One region of the Dietzia psychralcaliphila genome, then DNA from elsewhere that is predicted to be linked to it. Evidence: predicted binding sites of a transcription regulator. Region 1 holds the regulator's gene; each other region holds the start of a gene.

The links. The regulator LexA, encoded in region 1, represses DNA repair genes until DNA is damaged. The targets are predictions, from matches to a motif close to CGAACANNTGTTCG.
Region 2: a site for LexA is predicted at 1,333-1,346, ahead of A6048_RS15490 (HNH endonuclease signature motif containing protein). Genes of this name have one in related genera too.
Region 3: a site for LexA is predicted at 2,176-2,189, ahead of A6048_RS10755 (HNH endonuclease signature motif containing protein). Genes of this name have one in related genera too.

What each region holds. Positions count from the first base shown of each region.
Region 1 covers NZ_CP015453.1:1,984,123-1,988,486, reverse strand. Annotated here, with positions in the region: gene A6048_RS09095 (malate synthase G) at 1-295, opposite strand, end outside; gene dapF (diaminopimelate epimerase) at 416-1,342, shown strand; gene hflX (GTPase HflX) at 1,357-2,805, shown strand; gene lexA (transcriptional repressor LexA) at 2,845-3,513, opposite strand; gene A6048_RS09075 (hypothetical protein) at 3,743-4,105, shown strand; gene nrdR (transcriptional regulator NrdR) at 4,220-4,364, shown strand, end outside.
Region 2 covers NZ_CP015453.1:3,353,471-3,357,834, reverse strand. Annotated here, with positions in the region: gene A6048_RS15490 (HNH endonuclease signature motif containing protein) at 1-1,301, opposite strand, end outside; gene A6048_RS15485 (SRPBCC domain-containing protein) at 1,613-2,107, opposite strand; gene A6048_RS15480 (alpha/beta hydrolase) at 2,146-3,399, opposite strand; gene A6048_RS15475 (PspA/IM30 family protein) at 3,498-4,364, opposite strand, start outside.
Region 3 covers NZ_CP015453.1:2,335,513-2,339,876, forward strand. Annotated here, with positions in the region: gene A6048_RS10740 (isoprenyl transferase) at 1-277, opposite strand, end outside; gene A6048_RS10745 (3-deoxy-7-phosphoheptulonate synthase) at 322-1,398, opposite strand; gene A6048_RS10750 (DUF2784 domain-containing protein) at 1,725-2,111, shown strand; gene A6048_RS10755 (HNH endonuclease signature motif containing protein) at 2,242-3,810, shown strand; gene A6048_RS18665 (hypothetical protein) at 3,829-3,978, opposite strand; gene A6048_RS18790 (nuclease-related domain-containing protein) at 4,011-4,364, opposite strand, start outside.

The DNA of each region.
Region 1 (4,364 bases):
CCCGGACAGAGTCCGGTTCCGGGACCAGGTACCCGATCTCCTGAAGGAACGCCTTGTAGGCGGCGGGGTCGATCGGGGAGGGGTTCTCGTGGTGCCAGGTGTCGATCTTCGACTGCAACTCGTCGCGGACCGCGAGCAGTTCACGGTTCCGCGGCGCCAGGTCGGTGAAGATCTCGGAGACTCCCGCCCAGAACGCGTCGGGATCGACCCCGGTGCCCGGGATCGCCTGGTTGTTGACGAAGTCGTACAGGACCTCGTCGACCTGGACGCCGCCGACGGTGATGCGTTCGGACATCGATGTGCTCCTCACATAGGGGACCGTTCTCGCTCCCGACTCTAGTGCTCCCCTGTCGAGGGATCATCCGGGCTTTCCGCAGGGTGGAACGGGTCGCCGAGTTGGCTAGGATCTGTGGCCATGAACCCCGCCCCCCTGACCGCGCCGCAGGACGGTCTCGCCTTTATCAAGGGTCACGGAACGCTCAACGACTTCGTGATACTGCCTGACGACAACGCCGAGGTGGATCTCGACGAGAATCTGGTGCGCGCCCTCTGCGACAGACGCGCCGGGATCGGCGCCGACGGCGTGCTCCGGATCGCAACCGCGGGAGCCCTGGTGGAACGGGGTGTTCTCACCGTCCTGCCGGAGGGTGTGGACGACGACGACTGGTTCATGGACTACCGCAATGCGGACGGTTCGACCGCGGAGATGTGTGGGAACGGGGTGAGGGTCTTCGCCCACGCCCTGGTGTCGACCGGGCGGGCAGGGGTCGGCCGGATCCCCATCGGCACGCGTTCCGGACCACGGCCCGCCGAGATCCTCGAGCACGACGGGAACCACGCCGTGGTCCGGGTCGACATGGGGGAGCCCGGACTCCTCGGGGTCTCCTCCGTCGACCTGGGTGGTCGGGTGTACGCCGGCCTCGCCGTCGACATGGGCAACCCCCACCTCGCATGCATCGTCCCGGGGTTGGGAGCCGCGGCGCTGCGTGACCTGCCGGTGCACGAAGCCCCGGTGTACGACACCGGGTTCTTCCCCGGGGGGGTCAACGTGGAGATCGCCACACCGCTCACCGACGGGCGGGTGTCGATGCGAGTCCACGAACGTGGATCAGGGGAGACGATGTCCTGCGGTACGGGAATCGTCGCCACCGCCGTCGCCGCCCTCGCCGATGCCGGCGAGGCCATGGGCGAGGTGGTGGTGGAAGTGCCCGGGGGAGAGATCGAGGTGTCCCTGACCGAGGGCGGTTCCGCACTGACGGGGCCCTCCGCGATCGTCGCTGAGGGGTGGTTCCGGCGCTCGGGCGCAACTCCTCGCCCGGAGGCGTCGCGATCGGAATTATGAGATGATGCCGGTGAATGACTACCGATGACACCGCCCCTGACCGGGCCACACGAGACCATGATCCTTCGGTCGGCGACTTCCAGCTCGAGGAGCGCTCCTCGCTGCGCCGCGTCGCCGGATTGTCGACCGAGCTCCAGGACGTCAACGACGCCGAGTACCGCCAACTCCGGCTGGAGCGGGTCGTCCTCGTAGGGGTCTGGACCGAGGGATCCGCAGCACAGGCAGAGGCCGCGATGGCCGAATTGGCCCAGCTCGCCGAGACGGCCGGCTCGGAGGTGTGCGATGCGCTGATCCAGCGCCGCGACAAGCCCGACGCCGCCACCTACATCGGCTCGGGCAAGGCCAAGACGCTGAAGGACGTGATCGACGCGACCGGCGCCGACACGGTGATTTGTGACGGTGAGCTCACTCCCGGTCAGCTGATCGCCCTGGAGAAGGTCGTCAACGTCAAGGTCATCGACCGCACCGCGTTGATCCTCGACATCTTCGCCCAACACGCGACCAGCCGTGAGGGCAAGGCCCAGGTCTCCCTGGCGCAGATGGAGTACATGTTGCCGCGCCTACGCGGCTGGGGCGAGGCACTCTCCAGGCAGGCGGGTGGCCGGGCGGGCAGCAACGGGGGCGTCGGTCTCCGCGGTCCCGGTGAGACGAAGATCGAGACGGATCGCCGCCGTATCCGGGAGCGCACGGCCAGGCTGCGTCGGGAGATCAAGGGCATGAAGCAGGCCCGGGACACCAAGCGGCACCGCCGGCGCGCCACCCCGGTGCCCTCGATCGCTATCGCCGGGTACACGAACGCCGGCAAGTCCAGTCTGCTCAACCGCCTCACCGGTGCCGGCGTTCTGGTCCAGAACGCGCTGTTCGCCACCCTCGACCCCACCACCCGGCGGGCCGAGCTCCCGGACGGGCGCACCGTGGTCTTCACCGACACCGTCGGGTTCGTCCGACACCTCCCGACGCAGCTCGTCGAGGCCTTCCGTTCGACGCTGGAGGAGGTCGTCGATTCCGAGCTGCTCCTGCACGTGGTGGACGGGTCGGACGCCTTCCCGCTGCGCCAGATCGAGGCCGTCCGCACCGTCATCAACGATGTCGTCGAGGAACAGAACGCTGAGAGTCCGCGCGAGCTCGTGGTGATCAACAAGATCGATGTGGCGGACCCCGTCGTGCTGACCGAACTACATCACGCCCTCCCGGACGCGGTCTTCGTCTCGGCGGCGACGGGAGAAGGCTTCGACGAGCTCCTCGAACGGATCATGCGGGTTGTCGCCTCCGGGGACACGCAGGTGACGCTCGAGATCCCCTTCACCCGGGGTGACGTGGTCTCCCGTGTGCACGCAGAGGGCGCAGTGGTGGACGAGCAACACACGCAGGACGGCACCCGGATCGTGGTCCGGCTGCCCTCCTCCGTGGCCGGAGAGCTAGGGGAGTACCGCACCGGCAGTTCGCACGACGGTGTCGCCTGACCCTGTCACGAGGTCAGACGACACCGACTCCGCGCGGGGTCAGAGCTTGCGGAAGACGGTGACGACCTTCCCCAGGATCGTCGCGTGCTCCCCGGGAATCGGACTGAACGACGGGTTGTGGGGCAGGAGCCACACCCCGCTCGCGTCCCTGCGGAAGGTCTTGACGGTTGCCTCCCCGTCGATCATCGCCGCCACGATGTCTCCGTTGTCCGCCACGTTCTGCCGACGTACCACCACGTAGTCGCCGTCACAGATGGCGGCGTCGATCATCGACTCACCGACCACTCGGAGCATGAACAGGTCGCCGGAACCCACCAGATCCGACGGGAGTGGGAAGACCTCCTCCACCGCCTGCTCGGCCAGGATCGGCCCGCCGGCCGCGATGCGGCCCAGTACGGGAACGTATACCGGCTCGACCGCCCCACTGGGCCGCGGCTCCTCCTGAGCAGGTGCGCGCCGTCCCCGGGACCGCTGCCCCGGGACGCCGTGGACGTCGACAGCCCGCGGCTTGTGAGGATCCCGGGTCAGGAAGCCCTTCTTCTCCAGTGTCCGCAACTGGTGTGCGACAGAGGAGGTCGACTGCAGACCGACGGCGTCACCGATCTCGCGGATGCTCGGGGGGTAGCCCCGGTCCTTGACCGTGTCGTGGATATGCAACAGAACGCTCTTCTGACGAGGCGTCAGGGCCTCGAAGTCGGGCTTGGGCATGTGTGGGTCCCTTCGGCGAATGGGTGTTCGACGTCTCTATCTGTGTACACCCTACTTCCCGCGGACCGTCCGCGCCACACAGGTGTTCGAAGAAATATCCTCTGGAATGTCGACTCTGTCGGACCCGCGTGATACAACTCTAGTCAGGTTCGAGTTCGAACAGATGTGCACACAAATGCACACGGGCGTGCGAACGAACTTCGCACACCATATCGAGTTGGGAGTTTTCATGTCCGTTCTGGAGATGCAGTCACAGGCGCGTCCGTCGATGCACTGGACGGAGGTCTGCGCGACCGACCACGACCGGCCCGCCGCGTCCGGGCTGCGGTCCCGCCGCGACACGCACATCCGTCACACCACGCGGACCCTCGACCGTGGACGTCAGCTGTCCACACGATCGGTGGCACCCGGTCGTCGGGTGCTCGTCCGACCCGCGTCGGCGGACCAGGTCAGAGCCTGCGGCGGCGAAGTGCGGACGAATGCGCCGGTGGTCGACGACGTCCCCACGTGGGCTCTGTTGGTCTGCGGAATCGTGTTCGGGGTCCTGATGCTGCTGGCGCTGGCACTCCTGGGCGGGCCCGCCTACGCGTGACCTATGGCATCGCCTTCTAGAATGATCCCGGGACGGCGACCCGTCGCCCCCGTACCGCTGTCGGCTACTGCCGGCGGACACGTGCGGAGCCGGTCGACGAATGGCGAAGCTGGAATGTACTGCCCCATATGTCACCACGAGGACTCCCGGGTGATCGACTCGCGGTCGGTCGACGAAGGGCAGGCGATCAGACGTCGACGCGAGTGCCCTGAATGCGGACACCGGTTCACGACCCTCGAGACTCCGTTGTTGACCGTGC
Region 2 (4,364 bases), 1.4 Mb from region 1:
AGTGATCCGTCCCGCAGGAGCTGGTAGTACCAGGTGTGGAAGGTCTTGAACCTGTGGTGGCGCCGACACAGGCACATGAGGTTGGCCTCGATGGTCTGTCCGCCCCGGCCCGGGTCGGAGTGGTCGAAGGGGACGGCATGATCGATGTCGCAATCGTCAGCGGGTACCGAACAACCGGGGTGTCGGCAGGTGCCGTCGCGAAGACGGATCCGGCGGGCCAGTTCGGCGCTGATCCGGTAGCGGCGCGCGCCGCCGGCGGAGTCCGCGGCCCCTGCCTCGGGATCGGGTAGCGAGATGTGGGCCCCGACGCTGCGAGCGAGCAGTGCGATGAGTGCGTCGATCGACGCCGGCCCACCCCGGGGGAGGTAGACCTCCGGCTCCTCGCCCGGTCCGCGCGGTGCCAGGATCGTGATGATCGGTCGGATCTGCGGCGCCGGGGAGGCTCCGGGCCGGCCTGTACCGTCGCGCTGGTCACCGGCTCCGTCGTCCTGGTCGCCGGTACCGAGGATCGCGTCGACGAGTGCGTCCGCGCGGTGCTGCTGACGGGAACGGGCATGCGGGTCGTACGCCGGCCCGGTGCCGTTGCGGACGGCCTCGATTCGGGCCTCCTTCTCGCGATCGAACCGCTCCCTGGCGGTGTCCTCGAGCACGTCGTGGATCGCGGACGCCTCGGTAGAGGTGAGGTGCGCACGGAGCTCGGCCATGCCGTCCACCCCGCGCCGGACGCTGACCCGACGCTCACGCGCCGCGGCGGCACACCGGGCCAGGACCCCTTCCGGGTCGAAGGCCGCGATGATGCTGTCGGTCTTGGCCAGGATCGCGTTGCGGCCGGGCCGCTCGCCGGATTCGATGGCGTCCAGGAGCCAGTCCACAACCAGGCGGTGCACGGCGTCCAGGACGGAGTGGTCGACCGTCCGCATCTGCCGGACGAGCATCCCTGCCGTGCGCTCGTCCAGGAGGCCGGACCCCATTGCCTCGACGATCCCCGGGAAGCGGATGACGAGATCCCGGGCCAGCGTGAGCATCGCCGACGCACGGTGGTGATGAACGCCGTACGTGGCGACCAGTTCCGCGCAAGCGACGTCGAAGGGGTCGAGCACCGCGTGGTCGCGCGGGCGCTCCGGCCCGTCGGGGTCGTAGTAGCCGGCCTCGACGTCTCGGGCGAACTGCTCCTCCTCGCACAATTCCAGGAGATCGTGGCAGGCCTGCAGGCGGGCGGCAGCGGCTCGGTTCTCTGTGCGGAGGGCGTCGAGGGCGGCCAGACCGGCCGCCGCGATCCCCGAACCGTGTTCTGCCGGCATCCGCCTCACTCCTCCCCGATGCCCATATAATCGCTCGTGTGTTCGATAGCGCAACACTAGCAACGAGGTACGACACAGCGCTCTGACCACGGTCTATGCGGTCGGGGCGGCGGGGGCAGCGGGGGCAGCGGGGGCAGCAGGGGCGGCCGGGGCGGCCGGGGCGGCCGGGGCGGCCGGGGCGGCGGGGCTGCGGTGTCAGGGACGGGGATGGGGATGGGGATGGCGAAGGGGACGGGGATGGCGGAGGGGATGGAGAAGGCGAAGGGGATGGGGATGAAAGGCAGGGAGCGAAGCGAGCCGCTCCGGACCGCTCACCCGCCGAGCAACGCCCGGTAGTGCTCTGCGAGGCCGGGGTAGTAATCCGGCTCGAAGTTCAGTGCGTCCGGATCCCGGCCCGCCTCGGCCTCGACCAACCGGTCCAGGTAGTACTCCCACCCGGGACCGATGGAAGACGCGGACTCGGCGTCTGCGATGTCCTGTTCCAGGGAGATGGCGGCCTCGTCGTCGTCGCCCTCGACACGGACGGTGAGCAGCCACCCGCCCGGTCCGGTCCTGACGACGAGGAGTCCCGGCGCCTCACAGGTCACCACCTCGACCCCGTCGACGGGGTCGCCCCCCTCGGCGGTCATCGTGAGCTGGACGGTGCCGGACGCCGGGTCGCCCGACCACGGGCCGATCCACCGAGCGGTGCGGGCCGGGTCGGTGACGGCGGCCCACGCCTCCTCGCGGGACATGGGCAGGCGGCGGGAGAACACGACGGCTCCCGAGTCGTCGAGGTATCCGGAGGCCGTGGGAGTGGTGGTCATGGCGTCTCCTCGCGATGAGAGAGGCGCCGGGGGAGGTGTCAGCGCAGCGCCGGCATCAGCGTATCGCGCATCGGGGCGATGAAACGGCCGAAATTATCCCAGTTGTGCAGGCCGGTGGGCAGGTAGTCGACCCGGGCGGGGATGCCCAGCTCGTCGAGGCGCCGGTCCATGGCGACGGTGCACGCGTGGGTGGCGATCTCCAGCCCGGTGCCCTGGGAGAACCGGAGCAGGTCGCGGCCGTTGCGGTCCCACTCGGTGGCATCGGGCATACCCGTCGCTGTGGCGAGGTACAGGGTCTTGCCGCGCAGCTTCTCGGCGTGGAGCAACCCGTCGTTCTGCGCGTAGGCGGGGTCGGTCCGCGGACCCCACAGGTTCGCGATGTTCCCGCCGCGGGTCTCGGTGACGATCTTGGCCAGGACGAATCCGAGGTCGTCGCGCGCGGTGTAGCAGCCGGCGATCGCTCCGACGGCGGAGTACAGGTCCGGGCGGTGTTCGGCCAGGGTGACGGCGCTCGCCGCACCCATAGACAGTCCGGCGATACCCCGCTTGCCGGTGAACGGCAGCTCGCCCGATTCGAGCAGCGGGGGGAGCTCCTCGGTGAGGAAGGTCTGCCACTTGTTGCGGCTCAGGATCGGGTCGTCGTTCTGCCAGTCCGCGTGGAGGGAGCCGTCGGCGCGCGCCGGCATGACCAGGGTGACGTGCTCGCCGGCGAAGGCGTCCTGGACGTGGCCCGGCAGGAGCCACCCGCTGGGGGACGGCGAGTCGACGCCGTCGAGGAGGTAGAGCATCGGTGCCGGGGCGTTGGACGTGGGCCGCCAGATCTCCACCGGCAGGACACGGTTCATGGACTCGGACGCGATCCACCAGCGCTCGAAGCGCGTGTCGCCGCCAGCCACGCGTGGGTCACCGATCTCCTTGTGGCGGACCTCTGAGACCGTGACCGGCTCGGACTCCATCCCGATCGGCGGGGTGGCCAGCGTGTTCTGCGATCCGGTGCCGAGCGACGGCAGCGTCCCCAGGCCCGCCAGCGACTCCGTCCCGGTGGACCCGGTCGAACCGATGGTCGCGGAACCAGCGCCAGCGCTGGACGGGTCGACGCTGCCCCCGACCTGGTTGATCGAACCGATATTGCCCGACGAGCCCGACGAGCCCGGCAGTGACTGTGCGGCGACCGGCGCGGCCATACCGCCGATCAGCCCGAAGGCCAGGACTGGCGCGAGCGCCGGGGTGAGCACTCGGGACAGCGTCGGCGCGAACGAGCGGGAGGCGGAGGACGAGCGGCGGTCGGACACGGGGCTCCTAGGTCGAGCGGAACGGGATGCGACCGTCGAACTGGCCCGTGACGGTGACGCAACGACAATAGTTCGCCGCCCCGCCGCGCGCGAACCTCTTATTCCCGGGTGTCGCGGGGGAGCGTGGGTCCGGAGAGATCGGAGGGGCCCGGCTCCGGGGTCCCCGTGTCCTGGGGGGTGGGGCCCGGGGATCCCGCCTCGGTGGGCGTCGCCGCGTCAGCGGAACCGTCGGCTCCGGCACCCTCGGTCAGCTGGCGGTCCGTGGTGGCACCTGCCCCGGCGCCCTCGACGGCGGCGCCGCCACCGGTCAGCCCCATGGACGCACGGATCTGCTCGAGCTTGGACTTGCCCTCCGACTCGCGCGTGAACGCGGCGGCGTCGAGCTGCGCGGTGGACGGGGCCCCCGTGGCCTCCGCGAGCTCCTGCTTGCCGAGCGCCGTGGTGTAGCGGCCCTCGATCTTGGCCCGGATCTCGTCGAACGTGGGCGAGTTGCCGCCGCCGACGCCTTCCAGCGAGGTCATGGACTCGACGGTGCGGTGCTGCATCTCGGCCTGCGTGGCCTGGAGCAGCAACTGGTCCTCCTGGGCCAGCGTCTCGCGCAGCCGCTGGTCGGACTCCTTGACCGCCTGCTTGGCCTGCTCGGCGGCCTGGACCGCCTGCCCGTGCAGTTGCTTGGTGTTCTCGAGGTCCTGCTCCAGGGTGACCATCCGGCCGGCCAACTGCTCGGCCTGCGAGTCGAACTGGGCCGCGCGGGCGGTGTCCCCCTCGGCCCGGGCCGACTCGGCCACCTGGAGGGTCTGCCGGATCTGGCCCTGCACCTCGTCGAGCTGTCGGGTCTTGGTGCCCATCGCTATCTCGAGCTGCTTGGCGTTGCCGATCACGGCGGCCGCCTGGTCCGTCACGGACTTGTGCTGCTGGCGGGCGTTGTCCATGGCCTGGCGGACGAGGATCTTGGGATCCGCGTT
Region 3 (4,364 bases), 350 kb from region 1:
GCTCGTCCAGCTCCTCTGCATCGCGACCGAGGTTCTCTGTACTGAGCAGATAGATGGTGGCCACGTCCACGCCCAGCTCGTCGCACCAGCCCAGCATCTCGGCGATCTTGACCGCCCCGGCCCGGTGCCCGTGCGCCACGTCCGCGAACCCGGCCTCCTTGGCCCAACGACGGTTGCCGTCGGCCATCACCGCGATATGCCGTGGGAGCCGGGCACCCTCGAGCGACGATCGGAGTCGCGACTCGTACAGCGAGTACAGGGGGGAGGAGGCATCCACTCGGCATAGGTTACCGCGCGAAGCCCCCTCACCCGAGGTCCCCCTTACTCAGCCCGCCGACCGCCGCGCACCCCTGCGGCGAGCGCGCGCACGCCGTCCTCGGTGGTATCCCAATCGATGCAGGCGTCGGTGACCGACTTTCCGTAGACCAGCTCCGCGGCCTCGACGGACTGGGCACCGGCCTCGATGAAGCTCTCGATCATCACCCCGGAGATCCCCTGCTCCCCCGCCCCGATCCGCGCGGCGAGCTCGGACACGACCTCGGCCTGACGCTCGTGTGACTTGCCCGAGTTGGCGTGGCTGGCGTCGACCATGACCAGACCGGGCAGCCCGACCTTGGCGACGGAGGCGACGGCAGACGCGACCGACCCGGTGTCGTGGTTGGGTCCGCCGGAGCCGCCGCGCAGGATCACATGGCAGTCCGTGTTGCCGGCCGTCTCCACCACCGAGGCCCGTCCCTCCGCGTCGGTGCCGAAGAAGACGTGCCGGGACGCCGCGGAGCGACACCCGTCCACCGCGACCTGCACCTCGCCGTCGGTCCCGTTCTTGAAGCCCACCGGCATGGACAGTCCGGAGACCAACTGGCGGTGCACCTGGCTCTCTGTGGTCCGCGCCCCGATCGCGCCCCAGGAGACGGCGTCGGCGATGTACTGCGGGCTGGTCGGCTCGAGGAACTCGCAGCCCACGGGCAGACCCAGGTCGAGCACGTCCAACAGGAGCTTGCGGGCGGTGCGCAGTCCGCGCGGGATGTCGTAGCTGCCGTCCAGCGCGGGGTCGTTGATCAGGCCCTTCCACCCCACAGTGGTGCGCGGCTTCTCGAAGTAGACACGCATGACGATCAGCAGGTCCTCCGAGACCTCCTCGGCGAGGGTGGCGAGGCGACCTGCGTAGTCGAGCGCGGCCTCGGGGTCGTGGACCGAGCAGGGCCCCACCACCACGAGCAACCGGTCGTCGCGGCCGGCCAGCACGTCGGCGATCTCGGTGCGACTGCGCTCGACCAGAGCCTCTCGGGCCTCGCCCAACGGTTGCTCGCCCAAGATCTCGTTGGGGGTCGGTAGCGCGGAGTAGGACAGGACGCGGCGGTCGGCGGTCTGGGTGGGGTTCTCGGCGGTGATGGTCACGGCAGTGCACTCCTGGGTTCTCGGTGGTGGCGGGCCGGGTGCCGTGATCCTCGTGGTGCCAGTTCCGTGCACCCGGATCCGCCGCTGGAAATGGCGGGAGGCGGCGACCATGGTGGTCACCGCCTCTGGGCTCCGGGTGTCGGGACGTCCGGCTAGCGGACGCGTGCGCTCGCGGCGCGGGCTCCACCCGGAGCCCACATAAAGCGCCAATAAGCGCGAGCGATCGACATGCCGGACACCGTAGCAGAGGCCGCGTCTTTCGGGCCACTTGCGTCTCCCGCTCCGGCTGGCACCCTGCCTCCCGCCCCGGCTGGCACCCTGGAGCCATGGGGTACCGGCTGATCGCGGACGCTGCGATGGTGCTCCACGCCGCCTTCCTCGTGTACCTGGTGGTGGGCGGTTTCCTCGCGTGGCGATGGCGATGGGCGTTCTGGCCGCACCTGGCCACCGCGGCTTACGGACTGGGGATCGCCACGGTGGGCTGGGACTGCCCGCTCACCCATGTGGAGAACTGGGGCCGCGCCCGCGCCGGACAGGAGATGCTGCCCTCGTCCGGGTTCATCGACCACTACCTCACCGGCGTGATCTACCCCGCCGAGCATCTGTTCACGGCGCAGCTCGCGGTGGCGGTTACCGTCCTGGTCTCGTGGACGGGCCTGGCGTTCCTGCACTGGCGATCCCGCGCACTCGAGACAGAGGCACCACCCTCCTGACAGCGACCCCGCCACCATGGTCGGAATTCGAACACTTGCGCGACTGATCGACCGCCGGTAAGCTAGTACACACGTTCGAGCAATGAACGACGCAGGAGGGTGGCGGGGGGGTGTGGTGGTGGATCCGACGATGACGACGACGAGCTCGGCGGCGTTCGGGGCGCTGCGCGCCGTGCCGGAGGCTCTCGACGCCCTGGGCACCGAGGCGTTGAGCGAGGTGGCGCGGTCGGCCACGCTGGCACAGAACCTGGCCGCGGCCACCCGGCTGCAGGCCGCGCACTTACTGGTCGAGGCGATGAGGCGGCTCGACAGGGAGGCGCATGGGCCGGACCCCGGTCGGCAGCCTGGCGATTCCGGCCCCGCTGATTCTCGTCCTGCCGAGTCTCGTCCTGCCTACGCGCGCCTGGACCCGGCCGATCGGGCTCGTGACCACCTGACCGCGGCCATGTCCCTGACCGGGTGGCACGCCGCGCGTCTGGTCACCGCCGGCGTGCAGATCCACACACGTCTTCCGCTTTTGCGCAAAGCCGTCGAGCGGGGCCTGCTACCCGAACAACTGGCCATCGACACCGCCTGCCGGCTGGCCGAGATCCCTGACCAGATCATCGCGGCAGTGGAATCGGAGATCGTCGGCGCCCTGGCCCGGGACCTGGACGGGGGCCACCGGCCCAGCCGCACAGCCCTGGACACCGCGGTCGACGCAGCGAGAGAACGCCACGATCCCCGGTCCGCCGAGGACGCAGTGGGCGCCGCCGTCGAACAGCGCACCGTCCGGTTCCGCCCCGGCCGCGACGGCATGACCAACATGTGGGCCACCCTGCCCAGCGGCGACGCCGAGAAGCTGCGCCGCCGCATCGAGGCCGCCGCCCGCGCCGCCTCCGAGGCAGGTCATCCCCGCACCCGCGACCAACTACGCGCCGACGCCCTGTGCGCGCTCGGGGACCCGAACACCAACGACATCGGCACGGCCCTGCACGACGCAGAGAACGCCACCGACCACGCCGACCACGCTGATCACGTTGACTGTTCAGGTCACGCCGACCCCGCCGCCGCCGGCACGGCCAGGCCGCGACCGGGTGCGTCGTGGGGCACCGAACAACCCATCCGGATCTCGATCATCGACAGCATCGCCCAGGGGCTGCCCAACCGCGTCCAGTTCATCAACGGCGCCTACGCCAGCTTCGACTGGCTGTGCGAGGAACTGCTCTCCGGCGGCGAGGCCAAGGTGCGGTTCGAACTGATCGACCCGCAGCCGGGCGTGCTGGATAAACCGGACGCGGTCCTCAAGTACTTCATCACCCCTGCGCTGGCCGAGCGGATCCGTCTCCGTGACGGGACCTGCCGCCACCCCGGATGCACCGTCGATGCCCACGACTGCGAAATTGACCACATCATCGCCTTCGACCACCTGCGCCCCGAGATGGGCGGACCCACCGCCGAGTGGAACCTGATCTGCCTCTGCCGCAAGCACCACCGCGAGAAGACCTTCGGCCACTGCGCCTACAAACCCGGACCCCTCGGCGAACTGACCATCATCACCGAGACCGGACACGAACACCGCACCACCCCACACGGGCCACTGGCCCAGGCACGCGACCGAATCCTCGACCACCGATGGCGACAACACCTCGACCGCCTCATCGCCGACGACGGCCACCTCACCAACCCACCAGGCGCCGAACGCACCCACCTCGCCTGACCCTTTCCCTACTCGGGCTCAGCGGTGCCACGTCGTGGATCGCCTGGCGACCTCGTGGATCGCGTCGATCTCGCGTAGTCCCAGTCGCTGCGGTTGCGACGTGAGAAACCGCCGGATTCGACGCCGGGGAACCACCGCCACGGTGCCGTCGGTGGGCTGGCTCTTCACGGTGAATCCCCGTCGTGCGCCCACCACCGCGATCATCCCGACGACCGGGACCGGAAGCCGACCTGCTCCGCGAGCAGACGGGATGCCCGCTTCGCCTCGTGCCGACTGTTGCGGATATACGGGACCCGACTGCCGTTGACCATGACGGTGTCCCCGCCCACCCAGACCGCCGCCTTGGGGTGATTCTTGGAGTTCACGGTAAAGACGCCTCCGGGGCCGATCACCACGTGGTCGATATCGGCACCCCGCTCCCCCACGCGTACGGCGTGCAGAATCCTCCACCGAGCGTCCAATGCCGCCAGCTGTTCACCGACCGCTTGCTCACCGTCCGCGCCGATACGCCAGGCACGCTCGTCCGTCTTCGCATCGACCAACCGGGCGAAGAT